One region of the Massilia sp. S19_KUP03_FR1 genome, then DNA from elsewhere that is predicted to be linked to it. Evidence: riboswitches for the same ligand, from Rfam matches in the RefSeq annotation. Region 1 holds a riboswitch; the other holds the start of a gene.

The links. A riboswitch is a leader RNA that binds a small molecule or an ion and turns the genes downstream of it on or off. The one in region 1 is predicted to bind cobalamin.
Region 2: it holds a riboswitch for cobalamin, as region 1 does, so the genes downstream of both, V6M87_RS26100 (TonB-dependent receptor domain-containing protein) here and V6M87_RS22120 (CbtB domain-containing protein) in region 1, are expected to answer to the same signal.

The regions. Positions count from the first base shown of each region.
Region 1 covers NZ_JAQQPS010000023.1:22,972-30,086, forward strand. Annotated here, with positions in the region: gene V6M87_RS22110 (outer membrane beta-barrel family protein) at 1-863, opposite strand, end outside; gene V6M87_RS22115 (HoxN/HupN/NixA family nickel/cobalt transporter) at 1,153-2,235, shown strand; cobalamin riboswitch at 2,275-2,496, shown strand; gene V6M87_RS22120 (CbtB domain-containing protein) at 2,632-2,826, shown strand; gene V6M87_RS22125 (CbtA family protein) at 2,817-3,536, shown strand; gene V6M87_RS22130 ((2Fe-2S) ferredoxin domain-containing protein) at 3,541-3,870, shown strand; gene V6M87_RS22135 (cobaltochelatase subunit CobN) at 3,863-7,115, shown strand, end outside.
Region 2 covers NZ_JAQQPS010000039.1:599-7,713, reverse strand. Annotated here, with positions in the region: gene V6M87_RS26105 (FecCD family ABC transporter permease) at 1-34, opposite strand, end outside; gene V6M87_RS26100 (TonB-dependent receptor domain-containing protein) at 42-1,895, opposite strand; cobalamin riboswitch at 1,975-2,197, opposite strand; gene V6M87_RS26095 (histidine phosphatase family protein) at 2,192-2,731, opposite strand; gene V6M87_RS26090 (adenosylcobinamide-GDP ribazoletransferase) at 2,733-3,524, opposite strand; gene cobT (nicotinate-nucleotide--dimethylbenzimidazole phosphoribosyltransferase) at 3,527-4,561, opposite strand; gene V6M87_RS26080 (M43 family zinc metalloprotease) at 4,769-7,115, shown strand, end outside.

The DNA.
Region 1 (7,115 bases):
GGCAGCGCGCCCTTGTGGTCGTAGCGCGCGCCCCAGGCGTAGTTCTTGCTGTCGCCTTCGCGCCGGGTGCTGCGCGTGTAGTCGCCGATGGTGGTGCCGGCAGCGTCGTCGTTGGTGTAGCGGTCGAGCGAACGCTGGTCGTTGCCGCGGCCGTTGTAGTTCAGGCTGGCGGCCAGGGTGTCGGTCGCGTTCAGGTTGTAGTTGACGGTGCCGTTCGCGCCCACCGAATCGTTCAGGCCGGTGGCGCGCGATTGCTGGGTGCTGTGCAGCATGGCGCCGCTCACCGGGTCGAGCGTTTCTCGGTCCAGCTCGCCCGTGGAATTGCGGCCGTCGTGGCGCACGTTCAGGCCGCCCTGGAAGCCCCAGGCGCCCTGGTTGTAGTTGCCCGACGCGGCGCTGTTGTAGCGCCCGGCGGTGCCTGCGTTGGCGTTGACAGTGGCAAAGCCGCCCGCTTTGCGGTTGCGCCGCATGACCAGGTTCAGGATCGGGCCGCCGCCGGCTTCATTGCCGAACTGGGCGCCCGGGTTGTTGATCACTTCCACCGATTCGATGTCGTCGGCAGCCATGGCGTTGAGCGACGCGCCGCGATTGTCCCCTTGCATCATGGCCGACGGCTTGCCGTCGACCAGGATCTGCACATTGCTGCTGCCGCGCAGGGTGACCGTGCCGTCCGGATCAACATTGACCGACGGGACATTGTTCAGCGCGTCCGACGCGGTGCCATTGGTGCTGGAGATATCGGACTTGACGTCGTAGACCTGGCGGTCGATGCGGTTGGTGGGGCGCTCGGCCACCACGTTGACGGCGGGAACAGGGCGGTCGGCCGTCACAGTGACGGCCGGAATTGCCGGCGCGGTTTTCACGGGGGCGCTTGTATCAGTCGTACTGCTTGCAGCTTGTGCGAAAGCATCGTTCTGCAGCAAAACCGTTCCGGTCAGGCAGCAGGTCAAAAGAATTTTTTGCATGGCGTTTCAAGGTGGGCTGGTCGGGGCCAGCCGTGGGTCGGAAGATTCCGCACAATTGTAGCTTGATGGAAAATGTGAAACGTTTTCATTTTCAAAGATTTACACCGCAAACAAGCCGGGCTGTTGTTTTGCAACGGTCGCGTATGATTAATAATATAATCGTCATACGATCAAACCAGACTCAGCAATGTTCTATTCTTTGACCCGCCTGTTCAATGACCAGGCCGACCAGCACCTGCGCGCCAGGCTGCGCACGCTGTACGCTCTCCTGCTTGCGGCCAACCTGGGCGCGTGGGCCTGGGCGTTCGCCGTTTTTCGCGACCATCCGGCCTTGCTCGCCTCCAGCCTGCTGGCCTGGACCCTGGGCCTGCGCCATGCCATCGACGCCGATCACATCGCCGCCATCGACACCGTCACCCGCAAGCTGGTGCAAGAGGGCAAGCAGCCGATTGCCACCGGCTTCTTTTTTGCGCTGGGCCATTCCACAGTCGTGACGCTGATCGCGCTGGCCGTCGGTGTGGCAGCGGCCGCACTGTCGGCGCATTTCGGGGCAATGCAGAATGTTGGGAGCGTGGTCGGCACGGTCGTTTCGGCGTCTTACCTGCTCCTGCTGGCGCTGTTCAACCTGGCCATCCTGGTGCCGGCGGTGCGCAATTTCCGGGCAGTCCAGCGGGGTGGCGCCTTGCACGCCACCGACCTCGACCTGCTCGGCGGCGGACTGGTGTCCCGGCTGTGCCGCCCCCTGTTCCGCCTGGCCTCGCGCAGCTGGCACATGTATCCTGCCGGCTTTCTGTTCGGGCTCGGCTTCGACACTGCCAGCGAAGTGGCCCTGTTCGCCCTGGCGGCGCTGCAACTGGCGCAAGGCGCGCCGTTGTGGTCGGTGATGGTGTTTCCGGCCCTGTTCGCGGCGGGCATGGCGCTGGTCGACACGCTCGACGGCAACCTGATGATGACGGCATCGGGCTGGGCCCAGCGCCGGCCCATTCGCAAGCTGTTCTACAACCTGACCATTACGCTGGTGTCGGTGCTGGTCGCGTCCGGTGTCGCCGCCGTCGAAATCCTGGGCCTGGTGCGCGAGCGCATGGCCCTGACCGGCTGGTTCTGGGTACAGGTCGGCGCGCTCAACGACCACTTTGGTACCCTCGGCTATGTGATCGTCGCGCTGTTCACGGGGACCTGGCTGGTGGCGCTGGCGGTCTATCGCGTCAAGCGCTACGACCGCATTGAGGTCGTCGTTACACCGGGCGGAGCAACGGCGCGCACGACATGATTATCCTTGCCAGCCCATGGGTTCATCCCTAGAATACGAGCCTTGCAACACGTTTCAGGTCCTGCCGGCGCAATCCGGTGGGTTAATTGGGAAGCCGGTCAGTTTGTTTGTCGAACGATTCCGGCACTGCCCCCGCAACGGTATGTGAAGAACAGGACCGCAATACGCCACTGTGCATCAGCATGGGAAGGCGCGGTCCGGGAACGCCGAATCTGGCGCGCCGCTCACGAGTCCGGAGACCAGCCTGAAATTGTATAAAACGTTTGATCCGCGGTGGGCGGTCAGGTGGTTTGCTGCGGTTTCGTTGCGTCTGCACCCATCTGTTGTTCCGTCCTCCGTCGATCGATCCTTGCCGGCCGCCTGTGCGCTGCCGGCGGAAGTCAACGGAAAGACACCATGTCACACGCTCCCATCGTCATCGACCACGCCGCTGCGCCAACCCGCGTTGCCACCGCATCCACTCTGAAAGCTGCCTTGCTCACCAGCGCGCTGGCGCTGGTCCTGTTGTACGGCATGGGCTTCGCACCGATGACAGCGCTGCACAATGCCGCGCACGACAGCCGCCACTCGGCGGGCTTTCCTTGTCACTGACGGCGGGCGTGGCCGGGCGCAATGCGCGCAGCCCGTTCAACCGGATTGTCAGCACGGCGGTGGCGGCAGGTTTGCTCGCTGGCCTGGCGCTGACAGTGGTGCAAAGGATGCAGGTGACGCCGCTCATCGCACAGGCCGAAACGTATGAAGATGCCAGGCCGGTCGCTGCTGTCCATTCGCACGAACCTGCGCACCAACACGAGCACGCAGCCTGGAAGCCTGAAAACGGCGTCGAGCGCACCTTGTTCACGGTGCTGGCCAATACCACCATGGGCGTCGGGTACGGCTTGCTGCTGTGCGCCGCCATGCTGGTGCGCGGCGGCCGCCCGACGTGGCGCCAAGGCTTGATCTGGAGCGCCGCCTGCTACGTGGTGTTTTTTGCGGCACCAATGCTCGGCCTGCCGCCCGAACTGCCGGGCACCGCGGCCGCGCCGGTGGCAGAACGCCAGTTGTGGTGGTCGCTGACCGCCTTGTCCACGGCCGGCGGCATTGCGCTGCTTGCCTTTGGCCGCAAGGGCATGTACGCGCTGGCCGGCCTGATCCTGCTGGCCGCGCCGCACCTGGCCGGCGCGCCGCAACCGCTGGTGCACGCCAGTGTCGCGCCGCCTGAACTGGCGCACGCCTTTGTCGTTGCCAGCGCACTGGCCAATGCCGCCTTCTGGCTGGTGCTCGGTAGCGCCGTCGCCTTCTTCTTCAAGAAATTCGAGTAGCGTCATGCGTACCCACAACCGCCACGTCTTTATGTGCGTGGGCCCGCGCTGTACCGAAGACGGTACGCGCGCCCAGGCCATGTTTGAATACATGGGCACAAAAATCGATGCCCAGCCCGAGCTGCGCGTAAAACGCACACGCACCCACTGCATGGTCGCGTGCCGCACCGAGGGGCCGCTGATGGTAGTCTACCCGGAAGGCACCTGGTACCAGCGCCTCGACGAAGCGGCCATCGACCGCATCATCGACGTGCACCTGGTGGGCGGCGCAGAAGTGAAGGACCTGGTCTTCCACCGCCTCGGTACGGGTGACACGGAGCCGCAGGATGGCTGACGCAGCACAGCTGGTTTTAATGAGCCACGCATCGAACGACTTGACGGTACTGCATCACGCGCTGGCGCAATTGCCACCCGCTCTGCGTGCAGTCGAAGGCGTCAATTTGCAGGCGGTGACGGACATGGATGCGGTGCTGGCAGGGCCACTGGCCAGCGCGCGCATCGTGATCCTGCGCGTGCTGGGCCGCCTTGGCAGCGTGCCCGGCGTGACCGACCTGGTGGCGCACGCGCGCCGCACCGGTGCGCACCTGATCGCCATCAGCGGCACCGGCGAAGCCGACCCGGAGCTGGCCGCCATATCGACCGTCACGCCAGCGGTACTGAGCCAGTGTATCGAGTACTTCCAGGCGGGCGGCAGCACCAACCTGGCGCAGCTGCTGCGCTATCTGTCCGATCATTTGTTGATGACCGGCTTCGGCTACGCGCCGGCGCAGCGCTTGCCCGAGCACGGCATCTACCACCCCGATCTGGCGCCAGACGCCGGCGTGGCCGACTGGCTGGCGCTGGTTGATCCGGCCAGGCCGAGCGCCGGCATCGTGTTCTACCGCGCCCACTGGATGAGCGGGAACACGCGCTTCATCGACGCCTTGTTGGATGCGCTGGAGCAGCGCGGCATGAATGTACTGCCGGTGTTTACGGCCTCCCTGCGCAGCGGCGACGGCGAATTGCCATCGGCCTTGCGCTATTTCCGCGACGCTGGCGTTGATGTGCTGATCAACACGACGTCGTTCGCGATGGGCGAAATCACGCCCGGCGGCGCCACGCCGGCCGGCTGGTCGGTCAGCGTGCTGGAAACCCTGAACGTGCCGGTGCTGCAGGCGATCACCAGCGGCATGACGCTGGCGCAGTGGACGCAGTCGGCGCGCGGCCTCAATCCGCTCGACGCGGCCATGAACGTGGTGCTGCCGGAGTTCGACGGCCGCATCATCACGGTCCCGGTGTCGTTCAAGGCGCGCGCGGCGGGCATGCCGAGCGAAGTGATCGAATACGAACCGGTGCATGAGCGGGTGGCGCGCGTGGCCGGCATCGCGGCGCGCTTCGCACGCTTGCGCTTTGTGCCGAATGCGCAGAAGCGGGTCGCCTTCATGTTCACCAATTCGAGCAGCAAGGCCGCGCAGATCGGCAATGCGGTGGGCCTGGATGCTCCGGCCTCGCTGATGCGCATCCTCGACGCCATGCGCCTGGCCGGCTATGACGTCGGCACGCTGCCGGAGAGTGGCACCGCGCTGATCCACCAGCTGGTGGCGCGCTGTTCCTACGACGAGATCTACCTCACCGGCGAACAGTTGGCCAATGCCGCCGGCCGTGTGCCGGCCGCGCAGTACGCCAGCTGGTTCGCCGAACTGCCGCAGGACATGCAGGCGCGCATGGTCGCGCAGTGGGGCGCAGCGCCAGGCGTGGCCTACCTGCACGACGATCACCTGGCGCTGGCCGGCCTCGAACTGGGCAACACCTTCATTGCCCTGCAGCCGCCGCGCGGCTACGGCATGGATCCGGACGCGATCTACCACCAGCCCGACCTGCCACCGACGCACCATTACTATGCCCTGTACCGCTGGCTGCGCGACGTATGGGGCGCAGACGCCATCGTCCACGTCGGCAAGCACGGCACCATGGAGTGGCTGCCGGGGAAGGGCGTCGGCCTGTCCGAACACTGCTTCCCGGATGCCCTGCTGGGCGACCTGCCGCTGTTCTACCCGTTTATTATTAACGATCCGGGCGAAGGCTCGCAGGCCAAGCGGCGCGCGCACGCGGTCGTGGTCGACCACCTGACGCCGCCGATGACCACCGCCGATACCTACGGCGCGCTGGCCCAGCTGACCCAGCTGGTGGACGAGTACTACCAGGTCGAAGTGCTCGATCCATCGAAACTGCCGCTGTTGCAGCAGCAGATCTGGGAACTGGTCAAGCAGACCAACCTCAATGCGGATTTGCAGGCGCGACTGCTGCACCACGACCATGACCATGATCATGGCCACGACCATCATCACCACGATCACGATCACGATCACGACCACGACCATGAGGACGGCTTGCCGTCCGCGTTGGCGGAGTTGAAGGGCTCGGACGTGGCGCATCTGATCGAAGACCTGGACGGCTACCTGTGCGAACTCGGTTCGGCGCAAATTCGCGACGGCCTGCACATCCTCGGGCGCGGTCCGGATGCGCAGCAGCTGCCCGACATGCTGGTGTCGCTCACGCGCTTGCCCAACCTCGACATTCCTGGTCTGCAGGACGCGGTTGCTGCCCTGTTTGGCCTGGAGATGACGATGCTGCTCGAGCACAAGGGGCGCCGCATCAACGTCACACCCGCGTTGGCGCGGGTCGCGCACAAGGCGATCGTCACGCGCGCCGATGCGCTCGAAGGGATCGATTCCCTGTGCCTGGCCCTGTACGTCCAGCTGCGCGAGCATGCCTATGCGGACGGCGCGATCGACGCCGTGCTTGATCGCGTCTTCGGCCAGCTCGATGTGGCGGCGCCGTTGCTGCAGCCGGCGCAGCGCAGCACGTCGCCGCTGTTGAAACAGATGGGCAAGGCGCGTGTGACGGCGCCACGCGCTGTGCCGGCTGCGCCGAAAGCGCCGCCGGGTTTTGACGCATTGCGCCGCATCCTGCGCTTTGCCTGCACGGAGCTGGTGCCCAAACTGGCGCGCGCCACCGACGAAATCGACAACCTGCTGCACGGCCTGAACGGTGGCTATGTACCGGCCGGCCCGAGCGGCTCACCCAGCCGCGGCATGGCGCACATCCTGCCGACCGGCCGCAATTTTTATTCGGTTGACCCGCGCAGCGTGCCGTCCCAATCGGCCTGGCGCGTCGGCCTGCAGCTTGCCCACGAAGTGCTGAACCGCCACCACCTTGAAACTGGCGCGTATCCGGAGAGTGTCGCCATCAGCATCTGGGGCACCAGCGCCATGCGGACCCACGGCGACGACGTGGCGCAAATCCTGGCGCTGCTGGGCGTGCGCCCGGTCTGGCGCCTGGAAAGCCGGCAGGTGAGCGGCATCGAAGTGATCCCGCTGGCCGAACTGAAACGCCCGCGCATTGATGTCACCACCCGCATCAGCGGTTTTTTTCGCGACGCGTTCCCGCAGCTGATCGACCTGATCGACGAAGCGGTGAACACCGTCATCGCGCTCGACGAGGGGCCGGAAGACAACTACGTGCGCAAGCACTACCTGAAGGAGCTGGAGGACTGGCTGGGGCAGGGCGTGCAGCCGGACGAGGCGAAACAACGCGCCG
Region 2 (7,115 bases), on a different contig from region 1:
GCCGGCGCATGCTCGGGAAGGAGAGGGTCGTCATGATGCTATTAACGCATGCCGTAACGCAGGCCGACAAATACTTGCGAGCCGGCGGTGCCGTAGTAACGCGCCAGTTCATACTTTTTGTCGGCCACGTTGTTCCAGCGCGCCAATACCGACCAGTCGCCCGTCACCTGGTATAAAGCGAACAGATTCACGAGACCGTAGCCACCCAGCGTATTGCGGTTGGCGAGGTCGTCGTAGCGGCGGCCGGAGAGCTGCACGCCGGCGCCGGTGGTCAGGGCGCCGACCGTGTATTCGGCACTGAACTGGGCGTGGCGCTTGGCGCGCCGCACCAACTGCTTGGCCGTGGTGTCGTCGCGTGGATCCTGGAAGTCGAGCGAGCCGCGCAGGTCGATGGCATACAGGCGCGTGCTGGCGCCGATGGTCACGCCGGACAGCGTGGCGCGGTCGACGTTGTAGGCGCAACCGAAAGTGTGGGTGGCCGGTTCCACCGGGCAGACGGCGGCGGTGACCAGCAGGTCGGTCAGGCGGTTATGGAAGTACGTCACGCTCGCTTCGCTGGCGCCGTCCTTCCAGTACAGCCCACCTTCGACATTGCGACCATGTTCCGGCTTGTTGGACGCCACGCCGAAACCGGGGTAGTAGAGGTCATTGAAGGTCGGCGCGCGGAAGCTCGTGCCAAAACTTGCGTTGGCCCGCAGCGCCGGTGTGAAGCGGTAGCCGTAGGCGAGGGCGCCGGTGGTCTTGCCGCCGTACTGCGAGCTGTTGTCGCGACGGACGCTGGCGCTGGCCAGGTGGGGGCCGCGGTTCAGTGCATACGAGGCGCCGGCCGAATTGGTGGCGCGGCGGGTGTTCAGCGCCGCGGTGGAGCCGGATACCACTTCCTCTTCGCGCCGCTCGAGCAGCACTTGCAGCAGGTCTGCGCCGATGGTCAGGTCGCTTTGGACGCTGAACTGGTTCTGGCGCGTGGCGATGTAACTGGTGCCACTGGTGGCCGCGCTGCTGATACTGATCGATTTGTCGTCGGCTTGCGCGGCCTGGCCCTGCAGGCGCCAGTTCGGCGTGATGCGGGTGTTGGCGAAGACGGCGACGTTGTCCAGGTCCTGTACCGTGCGCGTGTCAAAGCTCGATGCACCCGAATCGTATTGGGCTTCCAGGCGGCTGTGCAGGTATTGCAGGCCGACCTGGCTGTCGGCATTCACGTCCGCGCTGAAGCGCGCGTTGACGCTGTCGCGCCGGTAGCCGTCGTTATCGGCGTTGTAGGACGAACTACCTGGCTTCGCAGCCGAGAAACCGTCGTCCTGGTCGCGCACGGCGGCGATGGCATAGCTGAAGCCACCGGTTTTGCCGCTAATGCCGACGTCCGCGTTGCGGGTCTGGTCGCTGCCGGCGGAAATTGCGGCGGTGATGCGCGGCGCGCCGTCGCCCTGGCGGGTAAAAATCTGCACCACGCCGCCGATGGCGTCGGCGCCGTACAGCGTGGCCAGCGGGCCGTAGACGATCTCGATGCGCTCGATGGTCGCCAGCGGCAGGGCGGCCCAGTTGGCGGTGCCGGTGGTGGATGAACCGATGCGGATGCCGTCGATCAGCACCACGCTTTGCTTGGCGTCGGCGCCGCGGATCAGCACCGATGATGCGGTACCCGGACCGCCGTTGCGCACCACTTCGATGGCGCGCTGCTTTTGCAGCAGGTCGATCAGGTTGGTGGCGCCGGAGCGGACGATTTGTTCGGCCGAAATCACGGTGTGATCGGCCAGCGTGTCGGTCGCCGCTTGCGGCGTGCGGCTGGCGGTGACGAGGATCTCAGGCAGAGCGTCTGCAAAAGCAAAGGACGAGCAGAGGGAAAGGGCGAGGGCGAGCGAAGTTGGCGCCGCGCGGCGTGCTACAGGAAAGTTCATGAACATCTTCAGCAAAATAAAGGCAACCGGCCGAGGTCCCCGTAGGCCAGGTTGAACAGGAAGCAGGCCGCTTGCGCGCACGCTTCCACCTGTCTTGGCCGGTATCCGGGCTGGCAAGTGCAACTGCCTGACCTTCCCATGCTTGAAGAAGCACAGTGGTTTTATGAGGCAGTCCGTCGCGGAAATCGGCGACACTTGTTGACCGTTGCGGGGGCAGCACACGTGGGCTCGATGAGCTTCGTGTTTCCCGTTTAACTGCGCACGTGGACACGTGCGCGGGCACCAAAACGACTCAATTATACACAGTCGAGGATGACGATTTCACCATAGCCTATGCGATGGGGATGGGCCGCGGCGGTTGCAGCCATCTCCGCCACGCTCAGTCCATCGCGATGCGCCGCGCATAACCGGATGGCGCCGGCATGGCACACCACGATCGCGGCGGGCAGATTGGTGGCGCGCAGATCGGCGCAAAAACCGGCGATGCGCGCGGCCATGTCGGCCACGCTTTCGCCGCCGCCGGGACGGTAGAACGCCACATCGGCGGCCCAGGCGTCGATGCCAGCGCGCGCGATGTCGTCCCAGCGCTGCATTTCCCAGTCGCCGAAATCGAGTTCTGCCAGGCGCGCATCGAAAATCACCGGACCCCCGAGTGCGTTGGCCAGCACGGCGCATCGTCGTAAAGGGCTGCTGTAGATGGGGGCATCCGGCAGCGCGGCGCGCAAGGCTGGCAGGGCCAGAGCCTGCGCGGCCGGATCGGTGGCGAGATCGGTGCGGCCGTAGCAGACGCCGGGGTCGACCAGCGGCGGCAAATGGCGTACCAGGTACAGGCGCATATTAATAAAGGGCCGCGTGGCCGGCGCTGGCCAGCACGCACAGATAAATCGCCACTTCGCTGAGCTGCTGGACGGCGCCGAGGCAGTCGCCCGTGTAGCCGCCGATGCGGCGCACGAACAGGGCGCGCAACCACCAGGCGACCGCCGCGCTGGCGAGCAAGGCGGCGCCCAGCGCCGGCCACGCCACGACATGGAACACGCCGAGCAGCAGCGCGGGCAGCACGGCGCACACGGCGGCGATGGCGAATTCGCCGGCCCGCATCTCCTGGGCCATCGGCTTGGCCTTGCCGGCATCGCGCGCATAGCTGGCGCTGCGAATCAGGCTGACGGCGGCCAGGCGTGACAGCGGATGCGCCAGCAGCAGCGCGCCGATGGCCTGGCCGGGGGCGAGCAGCGACAAGGTGGTCACTTTCAACCCGAGCGTCACGACCAGGGCAACCGCGCCGTAGGTACCGATGCGCGAATCCTTCATGATCTCCATGATCCGTTCGCGCGTGTAACCACCGCCGAAGCCATCGCACATGTCGGCCAGGCCGTCTTCGTGAAAGGCGCCGGTCATATATATCCCGGCCGCGGTCGACAGCAGCACGGCCACCGGTGCGGGCCACAGCCAGGCGGCGGCGCCATACACCAGCACGACGACCAGGGCGACGCACAGGCCCACCAGCGGAAAATAGCGCGACGCGTGCTGTAGCCAGGACGGCTCGAAGCCCACCCAGCGGGGAATCGGCACGCGCGTAAAGAACTGCAGCGCAATAAAGAACAGGCGCACCTGCTGGATCAGCCAGGCCATGGTTACGCCGACTTCGCGCTGACCTGGGCCGATTCGAAGGTAGCCATCTCGCGCATGAAGTTCACGGCCGCGTGCAGCAGCGGCAGCGCCAGCGCGCAGCCGGTGCCTTCGCCCAGGCGCAGGTCCAGTTGCAGCAAAGGGCGCGCATCGAGATGGGCCAGCATGCGGCGATGGCCGTGTTCATCGGAGCAATGCGAAAACACGCAGTAGTCGAGTAGCGCCGGCTGCATGCGGGCCGCCACCAGCAGCGCGCTGGTAACAATGAAGCCGTCGATCAGCAGCACCATGCGCCGTTCGGCTGCGCGCAGCATGGCGCCGGCGATCATGGCGATCTCGCAGCCGCCGAACGTGGCCAGCACGGCGAGCGGCTCGGTCACGCCAGCGTGGAACGCGACCGCCGCCTCGATCACGCGCTGCTTGTGCAGCACGCCTTCCGGCGGCAAACCCGTGCCGGCGCCTACGCACTCGGCCACCGGCACGCCGGTGAGCTTGTGCATCAGCGCGGCGGCCGCTGTGGTGTTTCCGATCCCCATTTCACCAAAGCCCACCACGTTGCCTTCGAGCGCATCGACCAGTGCCATACCGTGCTCCATTGCCAGGCCGCATTGCGCGGTGGTCATCGCGGGCGCGGTCGCGAAGTTGGCGGTGCCGTGGCACACCTTGCGGTCGAGCAGGCCGGCGCGTTCGCCGAAATCGTGGTTGACGCCGGCATCGACGATGTTGAGCAGGCAGCCATTCTGGCGTGCGAACACATTGATGGCGGCGCCGTCGGCCAGGAAGTTCTCCACCATTTGCCAGGTCACGCTCTGCGGGTACGCCGAGATGCCTTCGGCCACGACGCCGTGGTCACCGGCACAGACCAGAATCGCCGGCGCGCGGATGGTCACGTCGACCGTTTGCTGCACCAGGCCGATGGTGCGCGCCAGCGATTCGAGCATGCCGAGGCTTCCGAGCGGCTTGGTCTTGTTGGCAATGGCATGCGCAAGGCGGTCGGCGAGGGCAGCGTCGTGGACGGGTGAAATGTCGATCTGGCGCATGGGATAGAGGGGAGGAGAAAGGGGCGCTCACGATAGCACAACCATCAACGAACGCAGGCGGCAGGCTGCGCAAAACATCGTCACAAAGCCCGAACTCGCGGAGCGCTGCGCTGTCGTAGTTAACGTTGGATGGCGCGCTGGCGGTGGAGCGAAAGAATGCCTGCATCGGCTGCGCACGGCGATGAGCGATTGATGACAGGAGTAAACATGAAAACCAAAAAAGCAGGGGCCGCCGCAGGCATGGATGACGGCAGCGTAGAGGGACAAACGGATGGCAAGGCGGTGCCGAGCGGCATGAATGGAAATGGCGAGTCGGAGCCCGCGTCGCTGCAGCTGTCCGATGAAACGCCGGCAGGCTCAGCCGATCCAAACGACCGCGGCATGCCTGGCGTCAGTGTCCGCAGCCAGCAGCAGGACATGCCGGAAGGAAGCATGGGCCACGAGAAGAGTGCACAGGCACAGAGCATGCCGGCGGGAAGCATGGGCGCGGGCGGCATTGGCAGCAGCGGCAACAGTGGTGGCGCAGGGAGCCGCGATGAAGATGGCCTGGACGGCGGCACGCCGCGCAAGCGTACGTGCGGAACCATGGCAGTGCACCGGCGCCTGCTGTCCACGGACCCTGCGTACGCGCGGGCGCGCGCCCGCATCGAGGATCATGCACGTCAATACGAAAGCGGCGCGGCGTCGTCACAACGCACCGGCGTGACGCGCATTCCGGTGGTCGTGCATGTTGTATGGAATACGGCGGCACAAAATATCTCCGATGCGCAAATTGCCAGCCAGATCGATGTCCTCAACCACGATTTTCGGCGTACCAATCCGGATTTTACCAGCACCCCGGCAGCCTTTTTACCGCTGGCCACCGACGCGCAAATCGAATTTTTCCTGGCCACCAGCAATCCGTCTGGCGTGGCAACGAATGGCATCGAGCGGCGCCAGACCAGCGCCGCCAGTTTCAGCGACGACGATGCCGTGAAATCGACGGCCAGCGGCGGCCTGGACGCCTGGCCTTCAGCGAATTACCTTAATATGTGGGTGTGCCCGCTCAGTGGCGGCCTGCTAGGCTACGCCCAGTTTCCCGGCGGTCCGGCTGGCACCGACGGCGTGGTGATCCTGCATTCGGCGTTTGGCACCAACGGCACGGCGGCGGCGCCATTCAACCTGGGACGCAGTGCCACGCACGAAATCGGTCACTGGCTAAATCTGAACCATATCTGGGGCGACGACGGCACCGGGTGCAGCGGCACCGACAATGTCGCCGATACGCCCAACCAGGGTGGCCCCAACTTTGGCGCGCCCACGTTCCCGCACCTCAGCTGCAGCAATGGTCCCAACGGCGACCTGTTCGTCAACTACATGGATTACGTCGACGATCGCGCGATGGTCATGTTCACCGCTGGCCAGGTAGCGCGCATGCAGGCTTGCCTGGACGGCGTGCGCAGCAGCATCGGCAGCGCCGCCGTCAGCGCCATTCGTCCCAGCTCGTCCCCCATTGTGTCGTGGGGGCCGAATCGCCTGGATACGTTTGTGCTCGGCACCGACCGGGCCGTGTACCACAAGTGGTGGAACGGCAGCGCCTGGGGGCCGTCGGTGACAGGTTACGAAAACATGGGCGGCGTCTGCACCAGCACGCCGCAGGTGGTGTCGTGGGGACCGAACCGGCTTGATCTCTTCGTCACAGGGACCGATAGCGCGCTGTATCACAAGTGGTATGCCGGCGCTTGGGGGCCGTCGCTCACCGGCTATGAAAACATGGGCGGCGTCTGCGTGGGCGATCCGCGCATCGTGTCGTGGGGACCGAACCGCCTCGATGTGTTCGTTCTGGGCACGAACCGCGCCCTGTTCCATAAATGGTGGAACGGCAGCGCCTGGGGACCGTCGGTGACTGGCTACGAAAACATGGGTGGCGTCTGCGTCGGCCAGCCGGAGGTGGTCGCATGGGGGCCGAACCGGCTCGACATATTCGTCATTGGCACCGACCGCGCGCTCTATCATAAGTGGTGGAACGGCAACAGTTGGGGGCCATCCATCACCGGCTACGAGAAACTCGGTGGCGTGTGCACCTCGGCCCCGCGTGTGGTGTCGTGGGGGCCCAACCGGCTCGATGTGTTCGTCACCGGCACCGATGGCGCGCTCTACCACAAGTGGTGGAATGGCGAGTCATGGGGACCGTCGGTGACCGGTTTTGAGCGTCTGGGCGGCGTCTGCATCGGCGAGCCGGAAGTGGTGGCATGGGGCCCGAACCGGCTTGACGTGTTCGTCATCGGCACGGACAGCGCGCTGTATCACAAGTGGTGGAATGGCAGCAGTTGGGGCCCGTCCGTCACCGGTTTCGAAAGCCTGGGTGGCACCTGCACCTCGCAGCCGCGGGTGGTGGCGTGGGGCCCGAACCGGCTCGACGTGTTCGTCACCGGCACCGACAGCGCCTTGTATCACAAGTGGTGGAGCGGTTCCGCATGGGGGCCGTCGGTCACTGGGTACGAGTTCATGGGCGGCGTCATCTCGGCGCTGCGCACTGAACAGGCCCCTGAACTGGCAGAGGACGCATCCCAGG